Regions from separate parts of the Mammaliicoccus vitulinus genome, predicted to be linked through region 2. Evidence: predicted binding sites of a transcription regulator. Region 2 holds the regulator's gene; each other region holds the start of a gene.
The links. Region 2 encodes LexA, which represses DNA repair genes until DNA is damaged. Its sites were predicted from a motif close to CGAACATATGTTCG; they were not measured.

Region 1 (5,148 bases), 640 kb from region 2:
CTCGATTGTCTTTTCTCTTTCTTTTTTCGTAAGCTTCTTCGGCGCTTTTTTCTTATCTTTATCGTTTACTTCATCTGTTTCTACAGTAGCTGATATGACATCTCTAATTTTTTTATTAATTGTTTGTGGTGTAATATTATTTTCTTCGTTATAAGCTTTTTGGGTTACACGTCTTCTACTTGTTTCATCTATTGCCGTTCTCATAGAATCTGTAATTCTATCTGCATACATAATAACTTTACCTTTATCATTACGTGCTGCACGTCCAATCGTTTGGATAAGCGCACGCTCTGACCTTAAGAATCCTTCTTTATCAGCATCTAAAATTGTGACAAGCGATACTTCTGGTATATCTAAACCTTCACGTAGTAAATTAATACCAACTAATACATCGTAAACGCCCATTCTTAAATCCCTTATAATTTCTATACGTTCTAACGTTTTAATTTCAGAATGTAAGTAATTTACTTTAATGCCCGCTTCTTTTAAATAAGTCGTTAAATCTTCACTCATTTTCTTCGTTAATGTAGTGATTAACACACGCTCATTACTTTCTACTCTTTCGTTAATTTGAGCCATTAAATCATCGATTTGATTTTCACTCGGTCTAACTTCTATTACAGGATCTAATAATCCAGTTGGTCGTATAATTTGTTCCACCATTTCATCAGTATGTTCAATTTCATACGGACCTGGTGTGGCAGACACATAAACAAGTTGTTTAGTCTTCTTATCAAATTCTTCAAATTTAAGTGGTCTATTGTCTAAAGCACTTGGTAATCTAAATCCATGTTCAACCAAAACATTTTTTCTAGCTTGGTCACCATTATACATACCTCTTATTTGAGGAATCGTAACATGTGATTCATCAATCATTACGAGCCAATCATCACCAAAATAATCTAATAACGTATATGGTGTGGAGCCTTTAGGACGTAACGTTAAATGAACTGAATAGTTCTCAATTCCCGAACAGAATCCCATTTCTCGCATCATTTCTAAGTCATAATTTGTTCTTTGTTCTAATCTTTGAGCTTCTAATAACTTATTATCTTTTCTAAGTTCTTCTAAACGTTCTTTAAGCTCTTTCTCAATACGTTCAATAGCTTCTTTCATCTTTTCTTCACGTGTTACGAAGTGAGAAGCTGGATAAAATAGAAAATGTTCTCTTTCAGCTATCACTTCACCCGTTAAATAGTTCACTTCTCTAATTCGGTCAATTTCGTCTCCGAAAAATTCAACTCTCACACACAATTCATCTCGTGATGCTGGGAAAATTTCAACTACATCGCCTCTTACTCTGAAAGTACCACGTCTAAAATCAATATCATTTCTCGAATATTGGTTGTCGACAAGCTTTCTTAATAGTTCGTTACGTTCCATTTCCATACCTACACGCGTGCTTACGACTAAGTCTTTATATTCTTCCGGATTACCTAAACCATATATACAACTGACACTTGCGATTACAATAACATCATCTCGTTCAAACAATGCACTCGTAGCAGAATGTCGCAGTTTATCTATTTCATCATTAATGGATGCATCTTTTTCAATAAATGTATCTGTTTGAGGAACATATGCTTCTGGTTGATAATAATCATAATAACTTACAAAATATTCAACTCTGTTTTCAGGAAAATACTCTTTAAACTCACTATACAATTGACCTGCTAATGTTTTATTATGCGCAATGATAAGGGTAGGCTTTCCTACTTGTTTAATAACATTACTCATTGTGAACGTTTTACCTGTTCCTGTTGCACCAAGTAGCGTTTGGTGTCTCTTACCATCCTTTATACCTTTAACGAGAGATTTAATAGCTTCGGGCTGATCTCCTTGAGGTGAATAGTCTGAATGTATTTTAAAAGGAAAATGTTGCATAGAAACCTCCTTAAATTCTGTAATATATAAATATATTTTATCAAAAAATCGTAAAAATGACCAAACATTTGTTCGTTTTATGACTTTTTAAATACAAATAAGAGGAAAAATCATAATGATTTATCCTCTTATCTATCTTGATTCAATTTTATCTACTTTAAGGGTGTCCACTATATAATATCCGACCACTAAACTGACAACATCTAGCATAATGATAACTTCATTATTAAAAAAGCCTTTATATACTGAAACGCCAATTATAATACTGGATACGAGTAAGCCTACCCATTTGTTTTGAGCAATTTGCGTGAAAATAATAACCATTAAACAAGGGAGAAACAAAGCAAGAATCGGCCAAATCATTCAACTCACTAACTCCTTTTTGTTTCACGTTTCTCAAGAATCGTCATTGTTATTTCTCTTAATTCCGAACGTGGAATAAATTTTTCTTGCAACATATCAGGAATAATATGCTGTATAAAATCTTGTACAGATGACAAATGATCAAATTGCATAATCGTTTCTAATGAACTTTCATATATTTCAAAGAATAAAGGTTCTGGATTTCTTTTTTGTATTTCACCAAAAGATTCATAAAGCAGATCAATTTTGTCTGCAACACTAAGTATTTGTCCTTCTATACTATCATCTTTGCCTTCTTGCAGTCTATGTCTATATATGTCTTGATACTGCTCTGGAAATTCTTCTGTTATAAATTTATCTATCATTTCTTCTTCAACTTGAGAGAATAGTTTTTTGATTTCATAAGAGGCATATTTAACAGGTGTTTTAATATCTCCAGTGAATATTTCAGGATAGTCATGATTCAACGCTTTTTCGTAAACAAGTTTCCAGTCTATTTCTTGACCATTTTGTTCTTCAACTGTTGCTAAATATTGCGCAATTTTTGTTACTTTAAAAGAGTGCGCTGCAACGTTATGATCTTGATATTTAAATTTTCCTGGACATCTTACTAATTTTTCTAAATCAGATAAACTTTTAAAATATTGATGTACCCCCATTAATTCTCCTCCTTAACTTGTGTAACTAAGTTGTTCAGTGTCTTTTCAGATAATTCACCTAAATACACTTTTTTTATTTCGCCATTTTTGTCTACAAATAATGTTGTAGGAATATTGTAAGTTTTAAACTTTTTAAGAAAATCATCTTGTGCAACGTAAATGCTATAATTCACATTAACGTCATGAATTAATTGTTCAGCTGGTTTACGTTTATCTTTAACGTTTAAACCAACTAACTCGACACCATTTTCTTTGTTTTTTGCATATTTTACAAGTTCAGGCATTTCTCGTTTGCAAGGATCACACCAAGAAGCGAACAAATTAATAACTGTTATATCATTTTTAGACGTAACTTCTTGTAAATTTGTAGATTCTTCGGTCGCAAACGTCTTAACGGTTTCATCATTTACATTTAATCCTGTAGCAGGATGACTATTTTGAAATGATTGCTTTCCTTGTTGTTCTTTAAATTGATCTTTAGTTTGAAACTTATTAATATCTATTACTTTATATACACTAAAACCAACTATGCTTATTAAAAATAGTACTAATATGATTTTTAACCCTTTTTTCATGTTTTCAAACCTCTATACACTCATTTACGTTTATTATATCAACTATAGAAATAAAAAAAAGCAAATAGTTAAAATTCTTACTTAGAATTAACTACTTGCTTACTTGTTTGTTTATTAAAAACTAGTGAATATAATTATATGCTCCTGCTGCTGATGCTGAAATCGTACGTGATGAAACAACACCAACACCTTGATAATTCATTTCAGAAACTTGAATTGATCCATCAGAGTTTACTCTATCAACATATGCTACATGACCATATCCGCCAGCAGTTGATTGTAAAATAGCACCTGCAGATGGGCTATTATTTACTGTGTAACCTGATTGAGCTGCTGCATTAGCCCAGTTATTAGCATTCCCCCAAGTATTTCCGATATCTGGACGTTTGCTAAATGCATAATAAGTACATTGACCTGAAGTATATAAATTATTGCCACCACCTGAAGATGGTCTGCTATATGAAACAGGTGCTGAATATTGAGATTCGCTATTTGAATTAAAACTTGGCACATCATATGCTTGTGTATTTTCATTATTATATGCATAACCATTTGAAGTTTGTGCATATGCAGTTCTCTTTAAATCTTCTTGTGCTGGTGATGCTGGTGCATTAACTGTTAAGCTTGTCGGCTCAGCCGTTATTTCTGATGGTTCTTCAGCTACAGTTAATTTGTCTCCTACAATAATTAAATCAGAAGATAAGTTATTCCATTCTTTTAATTCTGAAACTGTTATATCAAATTTTTCTGCTATTTTGTAAAGCGTGTCGCCTTCTTGAATTGTATATATATCGTCTTTTAATACTTTTAAATTTTGTCCAACTGTAACGTTGTCGATGTTGTTTAATGATTTAAGTTCTGAAATTGAAGTCCCGTATTCTTGTGCGATTGTTTCCAAAGTTTGTCCGTCTTTAACTTTAATATCTGCTGCGAATGCAGAAGTGCTTGATAATGTAGTTAAAGCTGTGACAGATGCTAAAGTAATGAATGTCTTCTTCATGATGACATATCCTCCCAAGGTTTATATGTTTTTATTTATATTTTTATTTTATAGGGTACTCCCCAACTAATACTGGAAATAATATATCACAAACAAATACCTCATATTTGTTTGTTACAAATTCGTAATATAAACGTTAAGAACCTATAATTTTTTCGACAAAAATGTTACTCAAGACTGTCATAGAAGTATTTAAAAGAGCACTATTATTTGTATTTTTACAATTAATAGTGCTCTTTTTTACTATCATATTCAATTTACAAAGTGTCTTTTATCCCACATCTAATTCCCAATTCATATACTCATTAAATATAATTCATGTATATTAATATGGAAATTCATAGGATTATTTTTGTTCAGCTAACCACTTCGCGACTTCTTTAGCTTCTTTTTCATCTACAACTTTGCTTGGCATATTACCTTTACCTTCATTTATGGTCTTTTCGATATCTGCTTCAGACATTTTAGAACCAACTTTTTTCAAAGACGGTCCTGAAGCACCCTCAAGATCTTTACCGTGACAACCAACACAAGAATTGTTTTTAAAAATTTCTTCCCCTTTTGAACTATGTTCTTCTGTTTTGTTATCATCGTTCGACTGACCACAACCAGCAAAAATTAACGCCGATAATGCTAATACAGAAATCATGCCCATTTTGATTTTCAT
Region 2 (5,148 bases):
GAGATAGCTTGTTTAAATGCTTCACCTAATTCAGGATATGCTTTTGTATATTCTTCAACTAATTTATCCCAAGCTGATTCATCTTCGTTAGCACGTGTTAACATTGTTTCGCTAAATACATCATAGACTTCTTGTGGTACATTAAAGCGTTTAGAAGGATCTAAGCCGTATGCTTTCAATGCTAATTCACGTTCTTCTTCTCCAAGTGGATTACCGTGAACACCATTTGTACCAGCTTTATTAGGAGAACCGTAACCTATAACTGTTTTGATTTCGATCATCGTTGGACCTTCTAAAGTTTTTGCTTCAGTGATGGCTTTATCAATAGCTTCAAGGTCATTGCCATCTTCTACTAAGATATAACTCCAACCATATGAAGTGAATCTTTCTTTAACATTTTCAGAGAATGCTTTATTTAAATCACCATCTAATGAAATATCATTAGAATCATATAGCGTGATTAATTTATCAAGTTTCAAATGACCAGCTAATGAAGCGGCTTCGTGAGAAACACCTTCCATTAAATCGCCATCACTTGCTAATACATAAGTGTAATGGTCTACTACATCATAATTTTCTTTATTAAATTTACCTGCTAAATGTTTTTCAGCCATTGCCATACCAACACTCATAGCAAAACCTTGTCCTAATGGTCCAGTTGTAACTTCAACGCCATCAGTATGATTAAACTCTGGATGTCCAGGTGTTTTTGAATCCCATTGTCTAAAGTTTTTCACTTCTTCAAGTTCTAAACTACCTGAAACATGTAATAAACTATATAATAACGCTGAACCATGTCCTGCAGATAGAACAAAACGGTCTCTATTAAAATAGTTTTTAGACTGAGGATTAAAATTTAAATGCTTAGTCCATAAAGTATATGCCATAGGTGCTGCACCCATTGGTAAACCAGGGTGTCCTGAATTTGCTGCTTCAATAGCATCTATACTCAAAGCACGAATTGAATCTACTGCAAGTTGATCTTTTTCATTAAACATAAATGTAGTCTCCTTTATTCTTGTAATCCCTTTTCATTATACATGAAAAAAATTAGAAAATTAATTATTATCTCTTAATTTATATTTATTTCCTAATATTATTATTTTTTTGAATTTCTTTTACTTTTTCAGGTGTTACGTCATTTCCTTCTGGATCTATTACTTTAGTATTTTCTATAGTGCTTTTGAAGTTTCCTCTAAAAGCTTGTAAATACTCTGCTCGCAATTTAGTTTGTTCTTTAGCTTCTGTCTCTGACAAACCTTCTGTCTTTTTTTTATTAGCGAGTTCATTAATTCTATCTATTTTAGTTTTTTCTAACATTTTATCCCCACTTTCTACATACATAAAAGATACCAAAAAACACGAGTAAATCCAAATGGATTTACTCGTGTTTTATAATTAATCTATAGACCCTACTATTGTATTTGAATCAGATAAATGATTAGGTTGTTTATGTTCGTGTTGTTTAATTTGATGATCTGTCATCTCGTACGTCTGTTCTGTTGTATAGATATCATTTGACTGAGCTAAATATAAATATCCTATTAATAGAGTCATTAAGAATACTGCCACATATACTAATATTGTCTTCTTAACTGTAATTGTCATAATCAATTCCCCCTAGAACGTTTGTTTGTATTTTTATGATAACAGAACAACTGTTCGTAGTCAATAAAAATACGAACAAATGTTTGTTCGAAGGAAACGTATGTGCTATAATATGGTTAAATAATTTATTGGGAGCGTGCGACTATGAAAGAATTAACTAAACGTCAATCTGAAATATATCAATTCATCAAACATATAGTACATACGAAAGGTTATCCACCTAGTGTACGTGAAATTGGTTTAGCGGTTGGCTTAGCATCAAGTTCTACAGTACATGGTCATCTATCTAGATTAGAGGAAAAGGGATATATCAAACGTGACCCAACTAAACCTCGTGCAATCGAAATAATCGAAACAACTGGTGAAAACATTAACCAAGAGAATACTATCCATGTTCCGGTTATAGGTAAAGTTACAGCAGGTATTCCAATTACAGCTGTTGAGAACGTTGAAGAGTACTTCCCATTACCTGCTCATTTCACTTCTACTCATAATAGCAATATCTTTATTTTAGATGTTATTGGAGATAGTATGATTGAAGCTGGCATACTTGATGGTGATAAAGTAATTGTTCGCAGTCAATCCATTGCAGAGAATGGAGATATTATCGTTGCCATGACTGACGATGATGAAGCAACTGTTAAACGCTTCTATAAAGAAGAAACAAGATATAGACTACAACCTGAAAATAATACAATGGAACCTATTTATTTAGATAACGTAACAGTATTAGGTAAAGTCGTAGGATTATTTAGAGAAATGTAACCATATAAAAAAGGAGATGCAATCGCATCTCCTTTTTTTCATATTCCCTTTATCGAGTTCTTATTACTAATGTCATATATTTATGAAACATCTTTTTTATTTAATAATTCTTTAATACGTTCTAATACATCTAAATCTTTATGCTTTATTTCTTTACTTTCCATGTAAAACTTCCCCTTTATATGTTATTCCACCAATCAAATTATTAGAAACAACATGTGTTAAACATTTAAGGAAATATGAAATATGACTTATCTCGATACAATTATATCAAAGTTGCTCAGATAGAATATTTATCTATCTCTCTTCTTATTGTTGTGTGATGTAGTTTTCCGTCCAATAAGGCTGTAAATCTTCGCCTATATCAACACCTACACCTAACTCTTTATAATCTTTATTTAAAATGTTCTTTCTGTGTCCCAGTGAATTCATAAGACCATGATGTGCATAAATACTACTTATTTGACCATATGCTAAGTTTTCACCAGCAGTAATATAGTCAAAGCCATCATTATCTAATCTATCAAATGGAGATAAACCTTGTTTATTAGTATGATCAAAATAATCGTTATCAACCATATCTTGACTATGCTTTCTTGCAGTTTGACTTACATTTTCATTATAAGATAATGTCGGTAAGCCAAATTGAACACGCTCAGCATTTATAAGATCAAAGTTTTGTAATTCTAATGCATTTTTATAATCATCAGATCCTGCATGATATTGGTTCGTTCGTTTATCTTCAGTTGATGATGCTATTTGCATTATACCTTTAATTTGATTATTCTCATGTTTATCATAAAAAACGGTTGTATAGATGTTATCAAATTTGAAAACATCGTAATCTTCATCATTTTGAATGAGCTTCACTTTTTCTTTTTGAATTTCTTTTTCTGGTTCACCAAGTATAGAACGAACTTTTTCCTTGTTCATTTTACTTGTGATCCCTTTTTGGGATGTTATTAAGTCTTGGTTCGTATATAAACCTGTTACTTTGTCATTATCATAACTTACCATTACAAATTCATGGTAATCATTATGATATACATGCCATTTCTCGTTATACTCATTAGCGGTTATACGCTTTGGTTTGCCAAGTTTCTTTTCAACTTCACTTTTTGTTTGATTGATTTGAATATTATTAATCGCAAACTCTTGGTCATTTGGTGTTTTAAGTTCAACTTTTTCAGCTGTTTGTTCGTGTAGTAATCCCTGTTGAACGGTTAATACTCTTTGTTGAATTTGTCTAGACAAATCTGAATCAGGGACAGGCTTGATCAATGTTACAAACAATAACAATAAAAATAAGTAAAATACTTTTTTCAAGTCGTCACCTCACCTATATTTAGTCACGGTCACCATTAAAGATTGAATTTCGTACAATTACGTAGTCAACTTTTGTAATAGAATGTAAGTCTTTTCCACCTGCATATGAAATCGAACTTTGTAAATCCTGTTCTATTTCAACTAAAGTATCTTTTAATGAGCCTTTATGTTCTACAAACATTTTTTTACCTTCTACGTTTTTACGTTCACCTTTTTGGAACTCAGACGCACTACCAAAATACTCTTTATATAATTTACCTTCTAATTCAACTGTTTCACCTGGTGATTCCTCGTGCGCAGCAAATAATGAACCAACCATTACCATGCTTGCACCAAATCTGATTGATTTAGCGATGTCACCATTCGTTCTAATACCACCATCAGCAATCATAGGTTTTCTAGCAGCTTTACTACATGAATTAATAGCAGCTAATTGCCAACCACCCGTTCCAAATCCAGTTTTAATTTTAGTGATACACACTCTTCCTGGTCCAATACCTACTTTAGTAGCGTCTGCACCAGCATTTTCTAGCTCACGAACACCTTCAGGCGTACCAACATTACCAGCAATTAAAAATGTTTCTGGAATGTGTTGCTTAATGTGTTTAATCATTCTAATAACTTGCTCAGAATGACCATGTGCTATATCTATCGTTATATATTCAGGAACTAGTCCCTCATTAGAAAGTTGTTCAACAAAAGTATATTCATTGTCTTTTACACCTACAGATATAGATGCAAATAAGTTTTGACTTTGCATTTTCTTGATAAATGGGATACGTCCCGCTTCATCAAAACGATGCATGATATAAAAATAATCGTTACTAGCAAACCACTCAGCGAGTTCTTCATTCATAACTGTTTGCATGTTAGCTGGTACTACTGGTAATTTAAATGTTTTTGGTCCGAATTTAACAGAAGTATCGCATTCTGAGCGACTTTCTACTATACATTTGTTTGGAATTAATTGTACATCTTCATAATCAAAAATTTTCATATCAATGACCTCTTTCAAAACTATTAATAATAATCCATTAGTTACTATACATGGTTAACTGCTAAAAGTAAACGAAATAAGTCTATTATTATTTATTTAATGCTTTATCAAGTGTTTTTATATTTTCTTCCATTAAAGATTGATACGAGATATTGTTCTCTTTTTCTTCGTCTTTAGTTAGTACCTCTAAGTTATGGAACTTGAGTGGTTTGCTATCTGTATCTTTTTTAATGATATCTGTAATTTTTGAACTTACATTTTGTTCATATAATATATATGGTGTTTTAGCTTGATTAATATTTTTTATAATTTCTAGTATTTCTTTTTGACTAGGTTCTTCATTATTCATTCCGGTAACACCAGTTTGTTTAAAATGATATCGATTAGCTAAATAACCTAAAGAGTCATGAGATATAAACACTGTATCTCTTTTTGGATGATCTGTAATGTTT
Region 3 (5,148 bases), 370 kb from region 2:
AAATGATATCCATATAAGAAATATTTGGGACTTTTTTGTAGCTTTTTTTGATGAACTGGTTAGAATAATGCACCATTATATTGGTGGTTTTCCAGTGATAGCAGCAATCATAATTTTATTGATTGGTATTTTTGTTTTACTTATTGGACGTACTTTAAGAAGAACGACGAATTATGATTACGATATTTCTATATTTTATATAGGACTAACGATCTTATTAATGATTGTCATTATGATGACGATGTTTCAAGTTTACAGTTTTGCATCATTCTTATTTATCATTCCATTTAGTATTCACGTGGGATATGTTGTTTATAAAAATGAACTGAACCCGATGAATCGTAAAAAACATTATTTATGGATTATCATTTCATATGGTATGTGTTATTTCATTTCACAATTTGCAATGAACCATAATATTGATGCTGCAAATGTAAAACCTATAGATGTAATGAGTATTAATTTATTCTTTATATTATTATGGTGTTTTAGCCAAATGTCCGTTTGGATTAGTTTATATTTAAGAAGATCATTACCAGTAAGTGATGAAGATGCAGAAATGATTATTGATGAAAAATACTCAAGAGTAAAAAATAATCGACTAACGCGTAAAATATTTAGTATGTCTCAAGGTTTTTATCAGAAACTACAAACTTTCAAACAAACAACTTTAGAGAAATTCAATTCTGAAGAGGCTATTGCTAAACGAAAAAAACGTAATGAAAAATGGAAAGAAATGATTAGAATAGAAGACGATGACATTCCTAAATGGATGAGAAGACCTAAATGGTTAAAGAAAAGCTATATAGAATGGATTAGTACAGCTATTTTATTCTTATTTACATTTATTGAATTTAATAATCGTAACGGTTTGTTCTTGTCAGGTGAATGGAAATTATCACAAATACAATATGTGTTCGAATGGTTAACATTGTTTATTTTAATGTTACTCATCATTTTATATGCATACTTTAATTACACGACAAACTACAAGAATAAAAATAATTTTGGAAAACTTTTTGTTATATCGGCACTGTTCTTTGAAATTGCAACAACGTTCTTTGTTTCAGCGTTACAAACGTCGCAATTATCAGTATTTATAACACCAATATCCTTCTTATTATTACTGTTTGTCACACCAGCATTTATTATTCATTTGAAAAAATCTTTCTAACACATTTAAAATCATGTGTGACAAAACATACTAAGATTAATATAGAAGAGCGTAAATTCTTAAAAAATAAGAATTTACGCTCTTTTTACTTTATTTTTCGATTCTTCGTGCGCTTTATCTAGTTATCACTTGAATTATTCCTCACGATTTTGCAAAGTGCTGACGCCCGAGGGAATAGTATGAGAGAGAGACTACAGGCTCGAACCATACCCCTAGGCAAGCATGCACTTTACAAAATCGTAAGATTTTAAAATATAAAAAGATCTCTTCACTACTAATCTTAGTACCTTTTATTTATATTCTAATATGTAATAAGTAAACTTTTTTAATGAATTTCTTTGAAAAATGTATTGCACGGAACAATCTTATCCTTTATACTATTTTTAGTAAGCGTTTACATAAAAGGGGATCAAAACTTTCTGGGGGAAATTTTGATTAATAAATTCGGTTAACAGAGTATTCTAAAGGGGGATACTCTGTTTTTTTGGTGTTTTGCGTAATATACGTTATAATATGTGAGACATTTCGAAAGGATGGCCAAAAAATAATGAAACAGTTAATGCTTAAAAGAGGTAAAGAAGATAAATATTTAAGAGGTTACCCTCTAGTTGAAAAAGATGACATATTTGATATGCCTAACACAGATGAAGGTGAATTAGTAGCGCTTGTAGATTCTGGTAAAAGATTTATTGCTACTGCTTATTATGGTGAACAAAATAAAGGTATCGGTTGGGTATTATCACTAGAATCAACTGAAAAGATAGACCACCAATTTTTTGTAGATTTATTTACTACAGCTAAAAATGAAAGAGAATATTATGATCGTGTTAATGGCATCAATGCATACAGAATTTTTAATGCTGAAGGTGATGGTATTGGCGGATTAACAATTGATAATTATGACGGACATTTATTAATTCAATGGTATTCTGTTGGAATCTATCGTTTGAAAGACAGATTATTACCTGCAATTAAAGAAGTATTTGAATATAAATCTATTTTTGAAAAAAGAAGATTTAAAGGTATGGAAACTGCTTCTGACTTTGTTGACGGAAAAGCACCTGGTTTCCCATATGTAATAGAAGAAAATCATTTATTCTACAATATTGATTTAGATGATGGACCGATGACTGGAATTTTCTTAGATCAAAAAGATGTAAGAAAAAAATTAAGAGATCATTATAGCCAAGATAAAGATGTACTTAACTTATTCAGTTATACGGGCGCTTTTTCTGTTGCAGCAAGTGCAAATGCTAACTCTACAACGAGTGTGGATTTAGCAAATAGAGCTAGATCGCTAACTGAAGCTAATTTTGGATTAAACACTGTGGATTTAAATAATAATCATATTTTCATCATGGATGTGTTTGATTATTTCAAATACGCTTTACGTCACGGTTTAAGTTATGACGTAGTAGTCGTTGATCCTCCAAGCTTTGCTCGTAACAAGAAAAAAACGTTTAGCGTACAGAAGGACTATCCGGAATTAATAGAAGGATCATTGGAACTTTTAAATGAACAAGGTACTTTAATATTAAGTACGAATTCTAGTGCATTCCCTCAAAAAGCATTTAAGAAAATGATTAATCAAACTTTAGATGCTTTAGATGTAGACTATACTATTCTGGATGTTATGGGATTACCTAAAGACTTTAAGAGCCATCCACATTACAAACCTAGCAAGTATTTAAAAGTAGTGTTTGTACAAATAAATGGTTAAAAATTCCTCATACGGGTATATATTAGTATTCTAATTATTGAATATTAATGAACTGTGAGGAGAATGGAAATAATGGGTATATTTAATAAAATTACTAATAAAGCCGGAAATAAAGCATTAGGCATAGAAGAAATTAAAAAGCGTTCTGAATTACCAGTAACGCAAGATGAGTTATTAAATCGTAGAAAAAGAGCTAAAGACTTAATTCATAAAAAATCATTAATGTCATCTGCAGCAAATGTTGTTCCAATACCTGGATTAGGTGTTGGTATGGACATCAAGCTAATGAGCGATATCATTGAAGATATTAACAAAATTTATGGATTAAGCCATAAGCAAGTGAATAAAATGCAAGATGACTTAAAACAAAAAGTGCTAACATCTGCCGCTATGAAAGGTAGCCAATTTATTGGACAAAAAGTTACAAATGCTATGGTAAAAGTATTCTTTAAATCTGTAGTTAAACGTGAAGCGGCTAAACAATCTAGATGGATACCACTTGTAGGTCAAGCTGTTGCTGGATCTATTAGTTATTATTTAATGAAAAAAATGGGTGAGGATCACATTAAGAAATGTGAAACAGTCATTCAAGACTTTATAAGTGAATAAATTTTAAAAAGTTAGTATCAGGAATTAATCTTGATACTAACTTTTTTTATTTGAATTATTTTAATATTTGCATTATTTATGAAAGCGCTTTATAGTATGATGTGTAAACTAAAGTTTAAAATGTAAACATTTGTTTGTGAGGTGAGTGGTTTGAATAAAAATGAAAAGATTATACTTAATTTAATTAAAGAGAATCCATTTATATCACAACAAGAATTATCAGAAGAAGTTGGATTATCAAGACCAGCTGTAGCAAATATCATATCGGGGTTGGTTAAGAAAGAATATGTGCAAGGGAAAGCATATGTTTTGAATGAACAAAATCCTATTGTGTGTATAGGTGGTGCAAATATTGATAGAAAATTTCACATTACCGATAAATTAATAGAAGGCACCTCTAATCCTGTTACTTCAGAATTATCTATTGGTGGTGTTGCTAGGAATGTTGCAGAGAACTTAGGAAGAATAGGAGAGGATGTCCTGTTATTAACAACGTCTGGAAATGATGCAGAATGGCAACATATTGCAGATTTATCATCACCATTTATGAATGTAGATTATGTTGAAAAAATATCTAGTGAGGCTACGGGAAGTTATACAGCATTGTTAGACCAAAATGGAAACATGACGATGGGACTCGCAGATATGTTAGTATATGACAAAATCACGCCAGAGTTTATGATCAAAAATACTTATTTATTAAATAAAGCAAAGTGTATTATTGCAGATTTGAACTGCCCAAAAGAAACGATTGAGTTCTTGTGTGCTTATGCTGAGAAAAAACAAATTAAATTGGTATTAATTGCAGTTTCAGGACCAAAAATGAATCGTCTGCCAAATAATTTACATGCTGTAGATTGGCTGATTTTAAATAAAGATGAAGTTGAATCCTTTGTAGGCAAAGAGGCAGAGTCAGAAGAATATTTACTAAAATTTATCAATGACATTAAATCATTAGGCGTTACCAATATCATTGTTACATCAGGTAAAGAAAAAATATTTTATGATGGCATAGAAGGAAAACGGCAGTTTAAAGTTAAAGCAATTGAGCATGTTGTCGATGTGACAGGTGCCGGAGATGCATTTACGTCAGGTTTAATTTATGGATGGTTAAATTCATATGATATACGACAAATTATTGATTTAGCTAAAGCTAATGCTTCTAAGACAATACAAATATCTTATACCGTTAGACAAGATTTAGACAGAAAACAACTTATAAAAGACATGGAGGCGTTATAATGAAAAGCTATATTCAATTCTCAGAAGAAGTGGAAAATGCTAAACAGGAAGGCAAAGCAATTGTTGCTTTAGAATCTACAATTATTTCACATGGTATGCCATATCCACAAAATGTACAAATGGCAAAAAACGTAGAACAAATTGTAAGAGATAACGGCGGTGTGCCTGCAACTATCGCTATTATTAATGGAGAAATCAAAATTGGATTAAATGATCAAGAATTAGAGTTATTAGCAAGTGCTGAAAATGTTGCTAAAGTTTCAAGAAGAGATATAGCAGAAATTATAGCAACTCAAAGAATTGGTGCAACTACAGTAGCTTCCACAATGATTTGTGCACAATTAGCAGATATTAAGTTCTTCGTTACAGGCGGTATCGGCGGTGTTCATAAAGGTGCAGAGGA

Region 1: uvrB (excinuclease ABC subunit UvrB) is a predicted target of LexA. The motif match lies at 1,946-1,959, and genes of this name have one in related genera.
Region 3: PYW35_RS09190 (carbohydrate kinase) is a predicted target of LexA. The motif match lies at 3,627-3,640, and genes of this name have one in related genera.

What each region holds. Positions count from the first base shown of each region.
Region 1 covers NZ_CP118974.1:2,094,715-2,099,862, forward strand. Annotated here, with positions in the region: gene uvrB (excinuclease ABC subunit UvrB) at 1-1,884, opposite strand, end outside; gene PYW35_RS10515 (DUF2198 family protein) at 2,017-2,247, opposite strand; gene PYW35_RS10520 (HD domain-containing protein) at 2,256-2,906, opposite strand; gene PYW35_RS10525 (TlpA family protein disulfide reductase) at 2,906-3,481, opposite strand; gene PYW35_RS10530 (LysM peptidoglycan-binding domain-containing protein) at 3,603-4,481, opposite strand; gene cccB (cytochrome c551) at 4,828-5,148, opposite strand.
Region 2 covers NZ_CP118974.1:1,451,001-1,456,148, forward strand. Annotated here, with positions in the region: gene tkt (transketolase) at 1-998, opposite strand, end outside; gene PYW35_RS07295 (DUF896 domain-containing protein) at 1,084-1,320, opposite strand; gene sosA (DNA damage-induced cell division inhibitor SosA) at 1,399-1,608, opposite strand; gene lexA (transcriptional repressor LexA) at 1,753-2,373, shown strand; gene PYW35_RS07310 (CAP domain-containing protein) at 2,683-3,699, opposite strand; gene guaC (GMP reductase) at 3,719-4,696, opposite strand; gene PYW35_RS07320 (metal ABC transporter solute-binding protein, Zn/Mn family) at 4,785-5,148, opposite strand, start outside.
Region 3 covers NZ_CP118974.1:1,816,199-1,821,346, reverse strand. Annotated here, with positions in the region: gene auxA (lipoteichoic acid stability factor AuxA) at 1-1,174, shown strand, start outside; gene PYW35_RS09200 (class I SAM-dependent rRNA methyltransferase) at 1,722-2,894, shown strand; gene PYW35_RS09195 (hypothetical protein) at 2,967-3,503, shown strand; gene PYW35_RS09190 (carbohydrate kinase) at 3,654-4,745, shown strand; gene PYW35_RS09185 (pseudouridine-5'-phosphate glycosidase) at 4,745-5,148, shown strand, end outside.